DNA from 3 places in the Streptomyces sp. TS71-3 genome. Region 1 is predicted to be linked to each of the others. Evidence: riboswitches for the same ligand, from Rfam matches in the RefSeq annotation. Region 1 holds a riboswitch; each other region holds the start of a gene.

Evidence for each region. A riboswitch is a leader RNA that binds a small molecule or an ion and turns the genes downstream of it on or off. The one in region 1 is predicted to bind cyclic di-AMP.
Region 2: it holds a riboswitch for cyclic di-AMP, as region 1 does, so the genes downstream of both, Sm713_RS03225 (NlpC/P60 family protein) here and Sm713_RS30140 (M23 family metallopeptidase) in region 1, are expected to answer to the same signal.
Region 3: it holds a riboswitch for cyclic di-AMP, as region 1 does, so the genes downstream of both, Sm713_RS25205 (transglycosylase family protein) here and Sm713_RS30140 (M23 family metallopeptidase) in region 1, are expected to answer to the same signal.

What each region holds. Positions count from the first base shown of each region.
Region 1 is NZ_BNEL01000003.1:1,378,239-1,383,526, reverse strand. It holds gene Sm713_RS30155 (GNAT family N-acetyltransferase) at 1-336, opposite strand, end outside; gene Sm713_RS30150 (HPr family phosphocarrier protein) at 810-1,091, shown strand; gene Sm713_RS30145 (GntR family transcriptional regulator) at 1,668-2,330, opposite strand; gene Sm713_RS30140 (M23 family metallopeptidase) at 2,651-3,442, opposite strand; cyclic di-AMP (ydaO/yuaA leader) riboswitch at 3,455-3,611, opposite strand; gene Sm713_RS30135 (pitrilysin family protein) at 3,929-5,288, opposite strand, start outside.
Region 2 is NZ_BNEL01000001.1:733,119-738,406, reverse strand. It holds gene Sm713_RS03235 (M23 family metallopeptidase) at 1-237, shown strand, start outside; gene pcrA (DNA helicase PcrA) at 299-2,779, opposite strand; cyclic di-AMP (ydaO/yuaA leader) riboswitch at 3,067-3,287, shown strand; gene Sm713_RS03225 (NlpC/P60 family protein) at 3,295-4,434, shown strand; gene Sm713_RS03220 (IS4 family transposase) at 4,480-5,288, shown strand, end outside.
Region 3 is NZ_BNEL01000003.1:126,545-131,832, reverse strand. It holds gene Sm713_RS25215 (cytochrome P450) at 1-833, opposite strand, end outside; gene Sm713_RS25210 (transglycosylase family protein) at 1,393-2,319, shown strand; cyclic di-AMP (ydaO/yuaA leader) riboswitch at 2,533-2,777, shown strand; gene Sm713_RS25205 (transglycosylase family protein) at 2,782-3,489, shown strand; gene eno (phosphopyruvate hydratase) at 3,966-5,255, shown strand.

The sequences.
Region 1 (5,288 bases):
GGCCTCGTCGGCCGGCTCCGGGGCGGCCCTGCCGTCGCCGTCGATGCGGTCGTAGCGCACGGTCGCGATGAACTCCCCGCCCACCACGGCCGCGAGGCCCACCCGGTCCACGAAGTCGTGGTGGGTGAAGCGGCGCACGTCGTTCGCGGAGAGCCGGGGATAGGGGGCGAAGAAGCGGTAGTACTTCGACTGGTCGGAGACCTGCTCGTAGAAGCTGACCAGGCGGTCCGCGTCGTCGGCGGTGATCGGCTTGATCCGCGCGGTCCCGCCGTCGCGGAGCACCACGTCGGCCTCCCAGTGCGCGGGGTAGGCGTGCCTGTCCGACGGGCTCTGCATGGGGTCAGCGTACGGCCCTCGGGCGCCGGTGTACCGCCGCCGGAGGCGTGTTCCGCGGGCGGTGCGCCGGAGCACGCTCCGACCGGCTGGGGGCGGCCGGAGTGCGCTCCGAACGACCGGCCGCGGGACGCGCGCGTGGCTTCCCGGCACGGGGTCCCTTGGGCGAGGGCCCGTGCGCGGGCTCCTCTGGGCGAGGCGTCCCGAGTAGCCGGCGGGTGACGAGTCGCGGGGCGAGGTGCGTGGGGTGCTTGAGGTGCGGGCATGAGGACAGGCGCGAGGCGGGGAGCCGCTGTCGCGCGGAGTCGTGTTCGATCGGTGGCCCCGCCCTGCGCTCCTGCCCCGTGTGACACACTGGTCTAGACAACCACCCGGGAGTCGTCGCCACGCCCCCGCCCGCACGGACGCCGCCGTCCGGATGGCACGCATGGGACCTTTGCCGGACACGCCGAGACATCTGAAAGGGCATCGACACCATGGCTGAGCGCCGCGTCAACATCGGCTGGGCCGAGGGCCTTCACGCCCGCCCCGCCTCCATCTTCGTCCGGGCGGCCACGGCCTCGGGCGTCCCGGTGAAAATCGCCAAGGGCGAGGGCGTTCCAGTCAACGCCGGGTCCATGCTCGCGGTGCTCGGCCTGGGGGCCCAGGGCGGCGACGAGGTCGTGCTGACCTCGGACGCCGAGGGCGCGGACGCGGCCCTGGACCGGCTGGCGAAGCTGGTGTCCGAGGGCCTGGAGGAGCTGCCCGAGACGGTCTGAGGGTCCACTGCGGCCGGGTGCCGAACCCGGCTGCGGCTCGCGGGGGTGCCCGCCCGTGCAGCCGGAACCCGAGGGCCGTCTCAGACCCGAGCGCCATCTCACGATGCCGCATCCGCCGGCCGTTGCCGTGCCGGCGGGTGCGGTTTTTGTGCGTTCGGGGCCGAGTGTTTCCGCGTGAGTCGGGCGCGTCCGTGTGAGACCGCCGGTTCCGCGTGGGACGGGCGGGTCCGTGTGAGACCGCCGGTTCCGCGTGAGAGCGGCGCTTCCGCGTTGGACCGGCGCTTCGGCATGAGACAGGTGCGCCGCGTGAGACACGTGCTTCCGCGTGAGCGGGTTTCACATTTTCCGGACACGTAAATGTCACGCGGCAATGCGCCGCATACGCGCCGGACGCGTGCCCGCATAATCCGGCAAGACGGTGCAGGAATTCCGGGGCGCGAAAAACGGAACCGGCACCGGATTTCGCGATACCGCACGCCTATGCACTGCCGGGCTCATGCTCGTATATGAATCACCGCCGACTCCGTTTTTACGGGGCGCCTGTTAAAAACGGTGCCCCGCCGCATGTACGGCGTGTTACGAAGCCCTCACGCGGTCGGGGCGCGCGGGTGTCCTGGGGAGGCGAAGGCGGTGGGCCGGGATGCCCCGTTCGTTGTGCAGCGCCGTCACCGACCGGGCACGCTCGGCGTCGCCGCGGGCCACGGCGTCGAGGATCGCGGCGTGCTCCGCCCAGCACTCCGTGGAGCGCTCGCTCACGTCGACGGTGTACATCCAGGCGACCTTGTGCCGGAGCTGGGTGAGCAGCGCGGTGAGGCCGGGGCTGCCCGAGGCCTGGGCGAGCGTCTCGTGGAACCAGCTCTCCAGTGACCGCAGGTCCTCGCCGTGACCACGCCTGACGCGGTCGTGCCCGAGGCGCACCAGGCCTCTGAGCACCTTCAGATGAGCCTGGGTGCGGCGCTGCGCGGCGCGCGCGGCGCCCATCGGCTCCAGGAGCAGGCGGATCTCCAGGAGGTCGGCGGCCTCCTGCTCGGTGGGCTCGGCGACGCAGGCGCCGGCGTGCCTGCGGGTGACTACGAAGCCCTCCGCCTCCAGGGTGCGCAGTGCCTCGCGCACAGGGATGCGCGAGACGCCGTAACGTCGCGCGAGGACCTCTTCGGTGAGCCGGCTGCCGCGCTCCAGCGCACCGGAGACGATGTCGTCCCGGATGGCCGTGCATACCGAGTGCGCGGGAATGCGCATGACCCGACCTCCGCCCTGATCCCGCGAAATCGCGGCCCGATGAAGCCTGCCCGCGACTCTATTGCAGGGAACCGCATTTACCGAAGGGGGCCGGAAATCCATGGATATTTTTTGGACTGCTGGACTGCTGGACTGCTGGACTGCTTGGGACCGCGCACCGGACACCGCTGGGTGCGGTGTCCGGTGGCCGAGTCCTCCGCGCCGGACGGTCGGGCATTCCCTTTTCGGCCGTTTCCTTCTTGGGGGTCAGACCCGGGGGCCGTCAGGCGCGTGAGTTCGCGGCGGGCCCGGCGCAGGGCCCGCGGACGGTGGACGTGGGATCAGACCTTGACGCCGTGGGAGCGGAGGTAGGCGACCGGGTCGATGTCGGAGCCGTAGTCCGGCGTGGTGCGGGCCTCGAAGTGCAGGTGGGGGCCCGTGGCGTTGCCGGTCGCCCCGGAGAGTGCGATCCGCTGCCCCGGGGCGACGCTCTGGCCGGCGGTGACGGCGATGGTGGAGAGGTGGCCGTACTGCGTGTACGTACCGTCGTGCATCCTGAGGACGATGTTGTTGCCGTAGGCGCCGCCCCAGCCGGCCTCGACGACGGTGCCCGTGCCCACGGCGTGCACGGGGGTGCCGGTCGCGGCGTGGAAGTCGATGCCCGTGTGGCTGCCGGACGACCACAGGGAGCCGCCCGTCCGGTAGCCGGTGGTGACGTACGAACCGATGATCGGGACGGTGTAGGCGACGCTCCTGCGCACGGCGGCACGGGCCGCCCGCATCTTGGCCGTGCGGCGCTTGACCGCACGGCGCTTGGCGGCCTCCGCCTTCCGCTTGGTCTCCACGGCCTTCCGTTCCGCCTTGAGCTCGGCGGTGCGGCGGGCGGCGGCCTCGTAGGCGGCATGCCGCTGGGCGGCCGCCTGGGCGCTGATCCGGTCGGCCGTCGCGGCGCCGGCCAGGACCCGGGTCAGACCGGCGCCCTCCGCCGGCCGCTGCGCGGCGGTTGCGGGTGTTGCGGTGAGGCCACCGATGACGCCGGTGGCGGCGAGTGCGGCGACGCCTGCCACGTACGCGGTGGAGCGTCCGAGGCGGCCGGTACGGCGGTGCTTCCCGGTAGTACGGGTGAACGCCATGAAGCGGCTGGTCCTTTCCCTCCTTCTCGCCTACCGGGTTAGCTGACGGGTTCGGAGCAGGAAGGTCTCCTACGGGCGCCCTCTCGGGAAGAGCGTCCGATTCACCCCGGGACATGTGGGTCCCCGGCTCCCCCGGCTCAGCCGCCGGGAGACTCGGCGATGGCTGTCCGGCACCGCGGGTGCGGCGCAGGTCCGACGGACAGCCGGACCGACGCTAAAGGGGACAACTCCAGACCAACAAACAGATCAACGCTTTTGTTGCGCATGCCACAGGGGCAGACCGGCCGACTTCCTGTCAATTCGAGCAGGGTACGGGTGAATTCGGGGCATTTGCCAGCCCCCGAGACGGGTGTGTGGTAAGCGCAGGGCGGTATGCAACGGGGCGAGGGCGGAGGGCGCCCCTCGGTTCGGGGCCGCCCGCAGGCGTACGGCAGGGCTCTCGGGCGCGAGCCCGTGGGGCCGTACGGCGCGGGCGGCCCTGCGACGTCAGCCGGAGACCACCGTGACCTCGCCGATCCCCAGTGCCCGCACGGGCTCCTCGATCCCCGAGGCGTCCCCGACGAGCACGGTCACGAGCCGGTCCACCGGGAACGCGCTGACGACGGCGGCCGTGGCCTCGACCGTCCCGGTGGCGGCGAACTGCTGGTACAGGTGGCCCTGGTAGTCGTCGGGGAGGTGCTGTTCCACCTGGTCGGCGAGCGTGCCGGCGACGGCGGCGGCGGTCTCGTACTTGAGCGGGGCCACCCCCACCAGGTTCTGCACGGCGACATCGCGCTCGTCGTCCGTGAGGCCGCCGGCGGTGAGGTCCCGCAGCACCTTCCACAGGTCGTCCAGGGCGGGGCCCGTGGAGGCCGTGTCGACCGAGCCGGAGATCGCCATCATGGCGGCGCCCGCGGATCCCTCGGGCGAGGACGGGGCGGACGAGCGCAGCACCTGGCTGAAGGCCCGCACGCCGTAGGTGTAGCCCTTCTCCTCGCGCAGCACGCGGTCGAGCCGGGAGGTGAGCGTGCCGCCCAGGCAGTAGGTGCCGAGCACCTGGGCGGGCCAGACGCGGTCGTGGCGGTCCGAGCCGATCCGGCCGATCAGCAGCTGCGTCTGCACCGCGCCCGGCCGGTCCACGATGACCACGCGGCCGCGGTCGTCCGCGGTGATCGGCGGCACCGGGCGGGAGGCGGCGGTGTCGCCGGTCCAGGCGCCCAGGGTGTCGGCCAGCACCGTGTCCAGGTCGGCGCCGGTGAGGTCGCCCACCACCACCGCGGTGGCCGTCGCCGGGCGCACGTGCTTCTCGTAGAAGGCGCGCACCGCCCCGGCGTCGATGGCGGCGACGGTCTCCTCGGAGCCCTGCCGGGGCCGCGACATGCGCGAGGTCGCCGGGAAGAGCTGCCGGGAGAGCTCCTTGGCGGCGCGGCGGGCGGGGTTCGCCATCTCGTGCGGAATCTCGTCCAGGCGGTTGCGCACCAGGCGCTCGATCTCGCTGTCGGCGAAGGCGGGCGCACGGAGGGCGTCGGCGAGCAGGCCGAGCCCCTTGGGCAGCCGGGAGGCGGGCACCTCCAGGGAGATCCGCACCCCCGGGTGGTCGGCGTGGGCGTCCAGGGTGGCTCCGCAGCGCTCCAGCTCGGCGGCGAAGTCCTCCGCGGAGTACTTGTCGGTGCCCTCGGAGAAGGCCCGGGCCATGATGGTGGCGACGCCGTCGAGGCCCTCGGGCTCCGCGTCCAGCGGGCTGTCGAGCAGTACCTCCACGGCGACAACCTGCTGGCCGGGGCGGTGGCAGTGCAGCACGGTCAGGCCGTTGGCGAGCGAGCCGCGCTCGGGGGTGGGGAACGCCCAGGGCCTGGCGTCGCCGGGC
Region 2 (5,288 bases), on a different contig from region 1:
GCCTACGGGAACATGGCGATCGTCACCGCCAAGGACGGCACCCAGACCTGGTACTGCCACCTGTCCAGCTACAAGGTCAGCCCCGGGACGACCGTCAAGGCGGGCGACGTCATAGCCTTCTCCGGCAACTCCGGCAACTCCACCGGCCCGCACCTCCACTTCGAGGTCCACCCGGGCGGCGGCGCGGCGGTCGACCCGCTCCCGTGGCTGCGCAGCCACGGCCTCGACCCGACCTGAGCCGACCCGGAGCACCAGCACCCGGCCCCGCCCCGAGCAGGGGCGGCGCCCGGCACCGGGCCTACAGCTTCTCCACCGGCGCGTACCGCAGCAGCAGCTTCTTCGGCCTGTCGTCGCCGAAGTCGACCGTCGCCTTGGCGTTGTCGCCGGTGCCCTCGACGGAGACGACCGTGCCGAGGCCGAACTGGTCGTGCGTGACGCGGTCCCCGGCGACGAGCGAGATGACCGGCTTCTCCGACGCCCGGCGCGTGGCGAACCCGGAGGCGCCCGAGGCGGCGCTGCGGGACCGCGAGGAGGAGAGCGAGGCGGCGACACCGCTCGCGGCGGAGACGGAGGCCGAGGGGGCGGAGGGGCCCGTCCGCTTCCAGTCCACGTGCTGCTCGGGGATCTCCTCCAGGAAGCGGGACGGCGGGTTGTACGCGGGCTGGCCCCAGGCGCTGCGCAGCGCGGCGCGGGTCAGGTACAGCCGCTCCCGGGCGCGCGTGATGCCCACGTAGGCGAGCCGCCGCTCCTCCTCCAGCTCCTTGGTCTGCCCGAGGGCGCGCATGTGCGGGAAGACGCCGTCCTCCATGCCGGTCAGGAAGACCACCGGGAACTCCAGGCCCTTGGCGGTGTGGAGGGTCATCAGCGTGATGACGCCGGCGCCCTCCTCGTCCTCCTCGGGGATCTGGTCGGAGTCGGCGACCAGGGCCACCTGCTCCAGGAAGTCCGCCAGCGTGCCGGTCTCGCCCTCGCCGCGCTCCTGCTCGAACTCCAGGGCGACGGCGGCGAGCTCCTGGAGGTTCTCGATCCGGGTCTCGTCCTGGGGGTCGGTGGAGGACTGGAGCTCGGCGAGGTATCCGGTGCGCTCCAGGACGGCTTCCAGGACGGTGGCGGGCCCGGCGCCGGACTCGACGACGGTGCGGAGGTCCTCCATCAGGGTGTTGAACCTCTTGATGGCGTTGGCGGAGCGGGCCGCCATGCCGTAGGCCTCGTCGACGCGGCGCAGCGCCTGCGCGAAGCTGGTCCGCTCGCGCTGGGCAAGGGCGTCGATCATCGCCTCGGCGCGCTCGCCGATGCCCCGCTTGGGGACGTTGAGGATCCGGCGCAGCGGTACGGAGTCCTCCGGGTTGGCGAGGACGCGCAGGTAGGCGAGGACGTCCCGGACCTCCCGGCGCTCGTAGAAGCGGACGCCGCCGACGACCTTGTAGGGCAGGCCGACGCGGATGAAGATCTCCTCGAAGACACGGGACTGGGCGTTGGTGCGGTAGAAGACCGCGACGTCGCCGGCCTTGGCGTCGCCCGCGTCGGTGAGGCGGTCGATCTCCTCGGCGACGAACTGCGCCTCGTCGTGCTCGCTGTCGGCGACGTAGCCGGTGATCCGGGCGCCCGCGCCGGCGTTGGTCCAGAGGTTCTTGGGGCGGCGGCTCTCGTTGCGCTCGATGACGGCGTTGGCGGCGGTGAGGATCGTCTGCGTGGAGCGGTAGTTCTGCTCCAGGAGGATGGTGGTGGCGTCCGGGTAGTCCTCCTCGAACTGGAGGATGTTGCGGATGGTGGCGCCGCGGAAGGCGTAGATCGACTGGTCGGCGTCGCCGACGACGCAGAGCTCGGCGGGCTCCGGACCCGCCTCGCCGCCCGCTGCCTCGGGGCCCGGTGCCGTTCCGACCAGCTCGCGGACGAGCGCGTACTGCGCGTGGTTGGTGTCCTGGTACTCGTCGACGAGGATGTGGCGGAAGCGGCGGCGGTAGTGCTCGGCGACGTCCGGGAAGGTGCGCAGGAGGTTGACCGTCGTCATGATCAGGTCGTCGAAGTCCAGCGCGTTCGCCTCGCGCAGGCGGGACTGGTACAGCGCGTAGGCCTGCGCGAGGGTCTTCTCGAAGCCGTCACTGGCGGACCCCGCGAAGTCCTCCTCGTCGATCAGCTCGTTCTTCAGGTTGGAGATCTTGGCGCTGAACGACTTGGGCGGGAAGCGCTTGGGGTCGAGGTCCAGGTCGCGGCAGACGAGGGCCATCAGGCGCTTGGAGTCGGCGGCGTCGTAGATCGAGAACGAGGACGTGAAGCCGAGCTTCTTGTACTCGCGGCGCAGGATGCGCACGCAGGCGCTGTGGAACGTCATCACCCACATCGCGGCGGCACGCGGGCCGACGAGCTGCTCGACGCGCTCCTTCATCTCGCCCGCGGCCTTGTTGGTGAAGGTGATCGCGAGGATCTGGCCGGGGTGGGCGCGGTGCAGCGCGAGCAGGTGCGCGATGCGGTGCGTGAGCACCCGGGTCTTGCCGGAGCCCGCGCCGGCGACGATGAGCAGGGGGGAGCCGCTGTGCGCGACGGCGGCGCGCTGCTGGTCGTTCAGCCCGTCCAGGAGGGCGTTCGGGTCGGCGGCGGGGCGGGGGGCGCCGTCGCGGTAGTACGCCTCGCGCGGCGGCGGGGCGTCGTACCTGCCGCCGAACAGGTCGTCCGGGACCTCCTCCGGGCCCGGGTCCTCGGGCGGCGGCGGGGGCTCCTCCTGCGCGCCGTGGGACGCCTGGAGGCCGGCCAGGAAGTGATCGTCAAAGAGGCTGCTCATCGTCTACCGAGTCTAGGCCGCGGCACCGACACCCGGGCGCCGTCGGCCCACTTGTCACCACTCCGGCAACCCTCGCTCCCCGCGCGAGCGCTCCCAGAGCCCAGGTGGCCACGGATCCCACACCGAACCGCCGGGGAATCACCACAGGCGGTGGCTACCCGCTCACGCAACGCCAGAGTCACGGAAATGTATAGGGCGTATCACACAACACCCTTCACAGCAGTCACATGAGTTGGCTAACGTGCCGGTCGGGCAACCCGTACCCCCGCCGGCGAAGAGCGCCGGGCCGGGTCGCCCCGCCGAGTCCGGTGTGCCCTCGCGGGCCCTCCGGAGCCGGGGACCCAACGGAGCCGGGCAGCCGACGGCACCTGGGGTGAATCGGCCCCGCACGGCAGAGCCCGCGCACGTCCGCGTGCCGGAGAACCGCCGTACGAGGCCGTAGGGCAGCCTTCCGTACCACCCGCCCGAACCCGACAGCTAACCCGGTAGGCGGCCCACGGAAGGAGTCGCCCTCAGTGGCGTCGCACCGCAAAGCGCAGAGCACCAGCACCTTCGGGGGCCTGCGCACTCCCCCCGCCCTCGTTCCCGCCGTCGGTGTCACGACGGCCGCCCTGACGTCGGTGGCCCTGCTGGCGTCGAGCGCGCAGGCCGCGCCCGCGAAGCCCAGACCCTCCATCGAAGAGGTGCAGAAGCAGGTCGACGGCCTGTACCACCAGGCCGGTGTCGCCACCGAGAAGTACAACGGCGCCAAGGAGCACGCGGACGCCCAGCGCAAGCGCGTGGACGACCTCCTCGACCAGATCGCCAAGGGCACGGAGAAGCTGAACACCGCACGCCAGGAGCTCGGCTCGTTCGCGGCGGCCCAGTACCGCACCGGCGGCATCTCCGACACCGCCACCCTGCTGCTGGCCGAGGACCCCCAGCAGTACTTCGACGACGACCACCTGATGAGCCGGCTCACCGACCGGCAGAAGGTCGCCGTCGACAGCTTCGAGAAGCAGCAGGCCGCGACGGCGAAGAAGCGCACCGAGGCCGCCAAGAACCTGACGGAGCTGACGCATTCGCAGGCGACGCTCCGCAAGACCAAGGAAGACGTCCAGAAGAAGCTGAGCACCGCGCGGACCATGCTGTCGAAGCTGACCGCCGAGCAGAAGGCGCGCCTCGCGGCGATCGAGCGGCAGAAGGAGGAGGCCGCCGCCCGCAAGGCGAAGGAACTGGCCGCCCAGCAGGCCGCCGCCGCGGAGAAGCAGCGGGAGCAGGCCGGGAGCAGCGGCAGCGGATCGAGCAGCGGATCCAGCAGCACCTCGACGATGGGCGCCCAGGCGGTGGCGTTCGCCAAGGCCCAGCTCGGCAAGCCGTACGTGTGGGGGGCCACCGGACCCGAGTCGTTCGACTGCTCCGGCCTGGTGCAGGCGGCCTGGAAGACGGCCGGCGTCTCCCTGCCCCGCACCACCTGGGACCAGGTCAAGGTCGGCACGACCGTCTCCACCACCGAGGCCAGGCCGGGCGACCTGGTCTTCTACTTCTCCGACATCAGCCACGTCGGCATCTACATAGGCGACGGCAACGTCATCGACGCGCCGAGGCCCGGGAAGACCGTGGAGACGATCCCGATGACGTACATGCCGATCTACAGCGTGGTGCGGCCGGGCTAGGTCCAATGCCGGTGACTTAGGTGTCCTGGGCTCGTTGGTTGTGGTGTGGCGAGGGTGGGGCAGGTCAAGTCGTCTGTGGGTGAGCGGTTGTCGGACCGGATCGCGATCGGGGTGTTGACGCGTTCGTTTCCGCCGGAGCTGGTGGATGAGGTGATCGCGGAGGCCGGGCGGGGCGAGCAGCGCAATCGGCTGCTGCCGGCCCGCGTGGTCGTGTACTTCGTGCTGGCGATGTGTCTGTTCTTCGGGCAGCCGTATGAAGAGGTCGCGCGGCTGCTGGGCGAGGGGCTGGGGGACCGGAAGCGGTCCTGGCGGGTACCGACGACTGCCGCGATCGGGCGGGCGCGTCGGCGCCTGGGCGTGCAGCCGTTGAAGATGCTGTTCGCGCGGGTGTGCTGTCCGGTGGCGGTGCCGCAGACGGCGGGTGCCTGGTATCGGCGGTGGCGCCTGGTGGCGGTGGACGGCACGACCCTGGACCTGGCGGACACCGCGGACAATGACAGCTTCTTCGGCCGCCCGGGTTCGGGGCGGGGGACGGGTGCATTCCCGCAGGCCAGGGTAGTGGCGCTGGCTGAGTGCGGGACGCACGCGGTGTTCGGCGCGGCCATCGGGCCGCTGTCGGTGAGCGAGCCGGTGCTGTCCCGGCAACTGTTCGGCGAGCTGCGGGCGGGGATGCTACTGCTGGCCGACCGGGGCTTTTACGGCTTCGAGTTGTGGCAGGCCGCCCGGGCCACGGGCGCGGACCTGCTGTGGCGGATGCGTAAAAGCGCGGCCCTGCCCGTGGTGCAGGTGCTGGCCGACGGCTCCTACCTCAGCACGATCCATGCCGAGCCGGACCGCAGGAGCCGCCGCAACCC
Region 3 (5,288 bases), 1.3 Mb from region 1:
CCGCGGGCCAGCGACCGCGCCAGGGCGTCGCGCTGCCCGGGGTGGGTGAGGAGGGCGTAGGTGCCGTTGCCGATCAGGTTCACGGTGGTCTCGAAACCGGCGAAGAGCAGCACGAAGCACATCGCGGCGGCCTCGTTCTCGGTGAGGTGCTCGCCGTGGTCGGAGGCCCGGATCAGGCCGGAGATCAGGTCGTCGCCGAGGTCGGAGCGCTTGCGGTGGATCAGCTCCGTCAGGTAGCCGCGCATCTTCTTGACGGCCCTGCCGACGCCGCCGCGCGGGCCCGTGCCGTGCCGGATCATCATCCCGGCCCAGTCGCGGAAGTTGTCCTGGTCCTCGCCCGGTACGCCCAGCATGTCGCAGATGGCGTAGATGGGCAGCGGGAAGGCGAACTCGTGGATGAGGTCCGCTGAGCCCCGCCCCGCGAAGCCGTCGATGAGCCGGTCCGTCAGCTCCTGGACGCGGGGCGCGAAGGCGGCGACCCGGCGCGGCGTGAAGGCCTTCGAGACCAGCCGCCTGAGCCGGGTGTGGTCCGGCGGGTCGATGTTGAGCAGGTGCGTCATCAGCTCGGCCTTGCGCTCGCCCGGGATGCCGGTGCGGCCCTGGGCGTGCGCGGGCTCGGCGTGGTGCGCCGGGTTCTTGCTCAGCCGGGGGTCGGCCAGCGCCTCGCGGGCGTCCGCGTACCGGGTCACCAGCCACGCCTCGACCCCGCTGGGCAGCCGCGTCCACCGCACCGGAGCGTGCTCGCGCAGCCAGGCGTAGGCGGGATACGGGTCCGTGGCGAAGGCCCGGCTGAACAGCTCGGGCGGCGCGTCGGGAAGGGGCCGGTCGGTCACGCCCCCGACCGTATCCGGTGCGTGCGGCCGGCCCGACCCCCGGCGGGGTGCGGCTCCCGGCGGGCCACGAAGGGAGGCCGCCACAGGCGATGCCTGGCGGGGTGTCAGGACTGTGACGTTGATGTGATCTCCGCTGCATCGACTTGTGATGGACGTGTGAGGTCGCTACGGTCACCTTCGACCGGCGGCGCGATCACATGCGTCACGCCGGTCACATCGATCAGGTCCGGCGCGCCAGTCACACCAGACACATCAGGCGTGCCAGGCCCGGGGGGCGTGCCAGGTAGGAGAGGCGTGCCAGGCACGACAGGCATGCCAGACACAGCAGACATGCCAGGCACGCCAGGCACGCCAGGCACGTCGTTTTGCACGTGAATCGTCCGCGTACACGTGAACCATCCGCGAACACGTAAACCATCCGCGAACACGTGAACCGTCCGCGGCGCAGGGCCGTCTTCATAGTCGTCAGATCCGCCACGCGAAAGGCCTTCGCATGCTCTCCGGGAACGGCCGGCATCGGCGCCCCCGTCAAGCACCCGCTCTCGTCCTCGCGGCCGGAGTGACCGGCTCCGCCATCGCCATCCCGCTGCTCGGCGCGACCGGCGCGCACGCGGACGGCACCGCCTGGAAGGCGGACAACGCAACCTGGAACCGCCTCGCGAACTGCGAGAGCGGCGGCTCCTGGAGCGCCGACCCCGGGAACAGCTACTACGGCGGCCTCCAGCTCTCCGCGAACATGTGGGTGCTGTACGGCGGCCTGGACTACGCGCCTCGGCCGGACCAGGCCAGCAGGTCCGAGCAGATCGCGGTCGCGCAGAAGGTGCTCGCGGGCCGGGGGCCCGGTGCGTGGCCGGGGTGTGCCGACATCGTGGGACTCGGCAAGAGCCACGGTTCACCGTCCGGTTCGCCGGGTTCATCCGGTAACGACCAGGGTGGCAGGGCTTCGTCCCGCGAGACGGGTACGGGCGCCACGGGCGACCCGTCCCGCGAGTCCGGATCCGGATCCGAGTCCGGGGTTGGCGGCCTGGGGGACTCGGACGCGGGGATACCCGCGAGCACGCCGTCCGATGCGCCGGGTTCATCCTCTTCGTCCCATGGGGGATCGTCCTCGGCCCCGGCCGACGGTGAAGCCGACCATGGTGGCGTCTCGTCGGCGACGCCCTCTGGAGTACCGTCCAAAGGCGACAACTCGGACGGCTCCGGTCGCCATCGCGGTGGCCGTGCGCACGAGGCGCACAAGGGCTCCGGAGGCGACGGTTCGGACGGCTCCCGGGGTACCGGCCGGCACGCCTCGCGCGGCGCCGGCGGCGAGGGTGGCGGCGACAGGGGAGGGGTGTACACGGTGCGTCCCGGCGACAACCTCTCGGCCATCGCCGACTCCCATGACCTCAAGGGCGGCTGGCCGAAACTATATGCAGCCAACAAGAAGACCGTCGGGGCCGATCCGGACCTGATCCTCCCTGGCCAGAACCTTGATCTTTTCTAAACTCATCCGGAAAGGTCTCGATCTTTACCCCTGAATCGGGCGAAAAACGGCTGAAGTTCGGGGGGTTCTGTCCGATTTGCTCGAATGAGAGATGGGTCTCACCAACCCCAGTTCGCTTTGAAATCCGGCGCATCAGCTGTTTACCGTCATGTCCGCTCGCCACAGCGGGCACCGACGGACGCCACGCCGAATCCTGCCGGCGTTCGTACGGGAACAGTCGTCGCGTCGAAGCGCCGTAGGCAGGAGCGGGGGAACCAAGGTAAGCGCCGGCCCCACCGGACCGCTGCCTCGCCGATACGAGCACGAGGCGAGCAGCGGCACGGTGAACGGACCGGCTAGGGGTGAAGCCGTGCGGAAATCGCACGGCCGGGCAAAACCTCCCATGCTCGCAAGGAGCAAGGGATACCCCATCGGCCCGAACCCGACAGCTCACCTCGCAGGCGTCGGTGAGGGGATCTCTTCATGCTGCTTTCCGGCAAGGGCCGGCACCGCCGCCCGTCCGCGCTCAACCGCACCACCCGTGCCGTCGCCATCGCCGGTGTCGCCGGTGCCGCCGTCGCCGCCCCGCTGGTCAGCGCGGGCAGCGCCTCCGCCGCCACCGCCTCTGAGTGGGACAAGGTCGCCCAGTGCGAGTCCAGCGGCAACTGGTCCATCAACAGCGGCAACGGCTTCTCCGGTGGGCTCCAGTTCACCCAGTCCACCTGGGCCGCGTACGGCGGCACCGCCTACGCGCCGGCTGCCTACCAGGCCAGCAAGGCCCAGCAGATAGCCGTCGCCGAGAAGGTGCTCGCCGGGCAGGGCAAGGACGCCTGGCCCGTGTGCGGCACCGGCCTGTCCAACACGCCGTACAACGGAGGCTCCGCCTCCACCGGTTCCGGCTCGGGCTCCGCCGCCACTCCGCAGACGCAGAACACCGCCTCCGCGAAGCCGACCCACGAGGGCTCCCAGCACGCCTCGCGCTCCCAGCAGCGCCAGACCGTGACGACGCCCACCGGCAAGAAGGTGAAGAAGGGCGACGGCGAGTACAAGGTCAAGAAGGGCGACACGCTCAGCGACATCGCCCAGGACCACCACGTCAAGGGCGGCTGGCACAAGCTGTACAAGCTGAACAAGGACATCGTCAGCAACCCGTCGCTGATCTACCCGGGCCAGCAGCTCCACCTGCACTGAGCCCTCGGGCCGGGCTCCCCGGCCCCGGGCTCGCTGGCCCTGGCCCCGCCCCCGGCTCGTCCGCACGGGCATCCGGGCCTCTGACCGCCCCGCCTCGGCGCGTTTTCCCCCGGACGCGCCGGGGCGGGGCTGCCGCATGTGGGGGTGCGTCGTGTGGGCTGGGGTGCGCGGTCGGCTGCGGGTGCGTTCTGGTTTTTCGCGCCGTTCCCCGCGCCCCTTGCGTGCGGGGAACGGCGCCCCGGCCTACTCAGGGGCGCGGCCCCGCTTCCTCGCGCCCCTGCCAGCGCCAAGCCGGGGCGCAGCCCCACCCCGCCGGAGGCGGAACGGCGTACCGGCAGGTAATCGTGCCAGACGGGGCGTTATCCGGCCGTGACCCGGCCATGGGACGGGCCCGCTCCCCGGGCCCGTTAGGCTCATGCCGCAAGCCCCACGAAACGCCGCACAAGCCAAGCGTCACATCCCAGAAGGAGATGCTCGTGCCGTCCATCGACGTCGTCGTAGCCCGGGAAATCCTGGACTCCCGAGGCAACCCCACGGTCGAGGTCGAGGTCGGCCTCGACGACGGCAGCACCGGTCGTGCCGCCGTGCCGTCCGGCGCCTCCACGGGCGCCTTCGAGGCCCTGGAGCTCCGTGACAAGGACGCCAACCGCTACGGCGGCAAGGGCGTCGAGAAGGCGGTGCTCGCCGTGATCGAGCAGATCGGCCCGGAGCTCGTCGGCTACGACGCCACCGAGCAGCGGCTGATCGACCAGGCGATGTTCGACCTGGACGCCACCCCGGACAAGTCGAGCCTCGGCGCCAACGCCATCCTCGGCGTCTCGCTCGCCGTCGCGCACGCCGCCTCCGAGGCCTCCGACCTCCCGCTCTTCCGCTACCTCGGCGGCCCGAACGCGCACCTGCTGCCGGTGCCGATGATGAACATCCTGAACGGCGGCTCGCACGCCGACTCCAACGTCGACATCCAGGAGTTCATGATCGCCCCCATCGGGGCGGAGTCCTTCTCCGAGGCGCTGCGCTGGGGCGCCGAGGTGTACCACAAGCTGAAGTCGGTCCTGAAGGAGCGCGGCCTGTCCACCGGCCTCGGCGACGAGGGCGGCTTCGCGCCGAACCTCGGCTCCAACCGCGAGGCGCTCGACCTCATCCTGGAGGCCGTCAAGGAGGCCGGCTACGTTCCCGGCCAGCAGATCGCCCTCGCCCTCGACGTCGCCGCGTCCGAGTTCTACAAGGACGGCGCCTACCTCTTCGAGGGCAAGGAGCGCACCGCCGCCGAGATGACGGAGTACTACGAGGAGCTGGTGGCGGCCTACCCGCTGGTCTCCATCGAGGACCCGCTGTTCGAGGACGACTGGGACGGCTGGAAGATCATCACCGACAAGCTCGGTGACAAGGTCCAGCTCGTCGGCGACGACCTGTTCGTCACCAACCCGGAGCGCCTCGCCCGCGGCATCGACGAGGGCGCCGCCAACGCCCTGCTGGTCAAGGTGAACCAGATCGGTTCGCTGACCGAGACCCTGGACGCCGTCGAGCTGGCCCAGCGCAACGGCTTCAAGTGCATGATGTCGCACCGCTCCGGCGAGACCGAGGACGTCACCATCGCCGACCTGGCCGTCGCCACCAACTGCGGCCAGATCAAGACCGGCGCCCCGGCCCGCTCCGAGCGCGTCGCCAAGTACAACCAGCTGCTGCGCATCGAGGAGATCCTCGACGACGCGGCGGTGTACGCGGGCCGCAGCGCGTTCCCGCGGTTTCGCGCGGAGAGCGAGTAGCGAGTAGGCACGGGGCGCAGCGCGCCGGCAGGG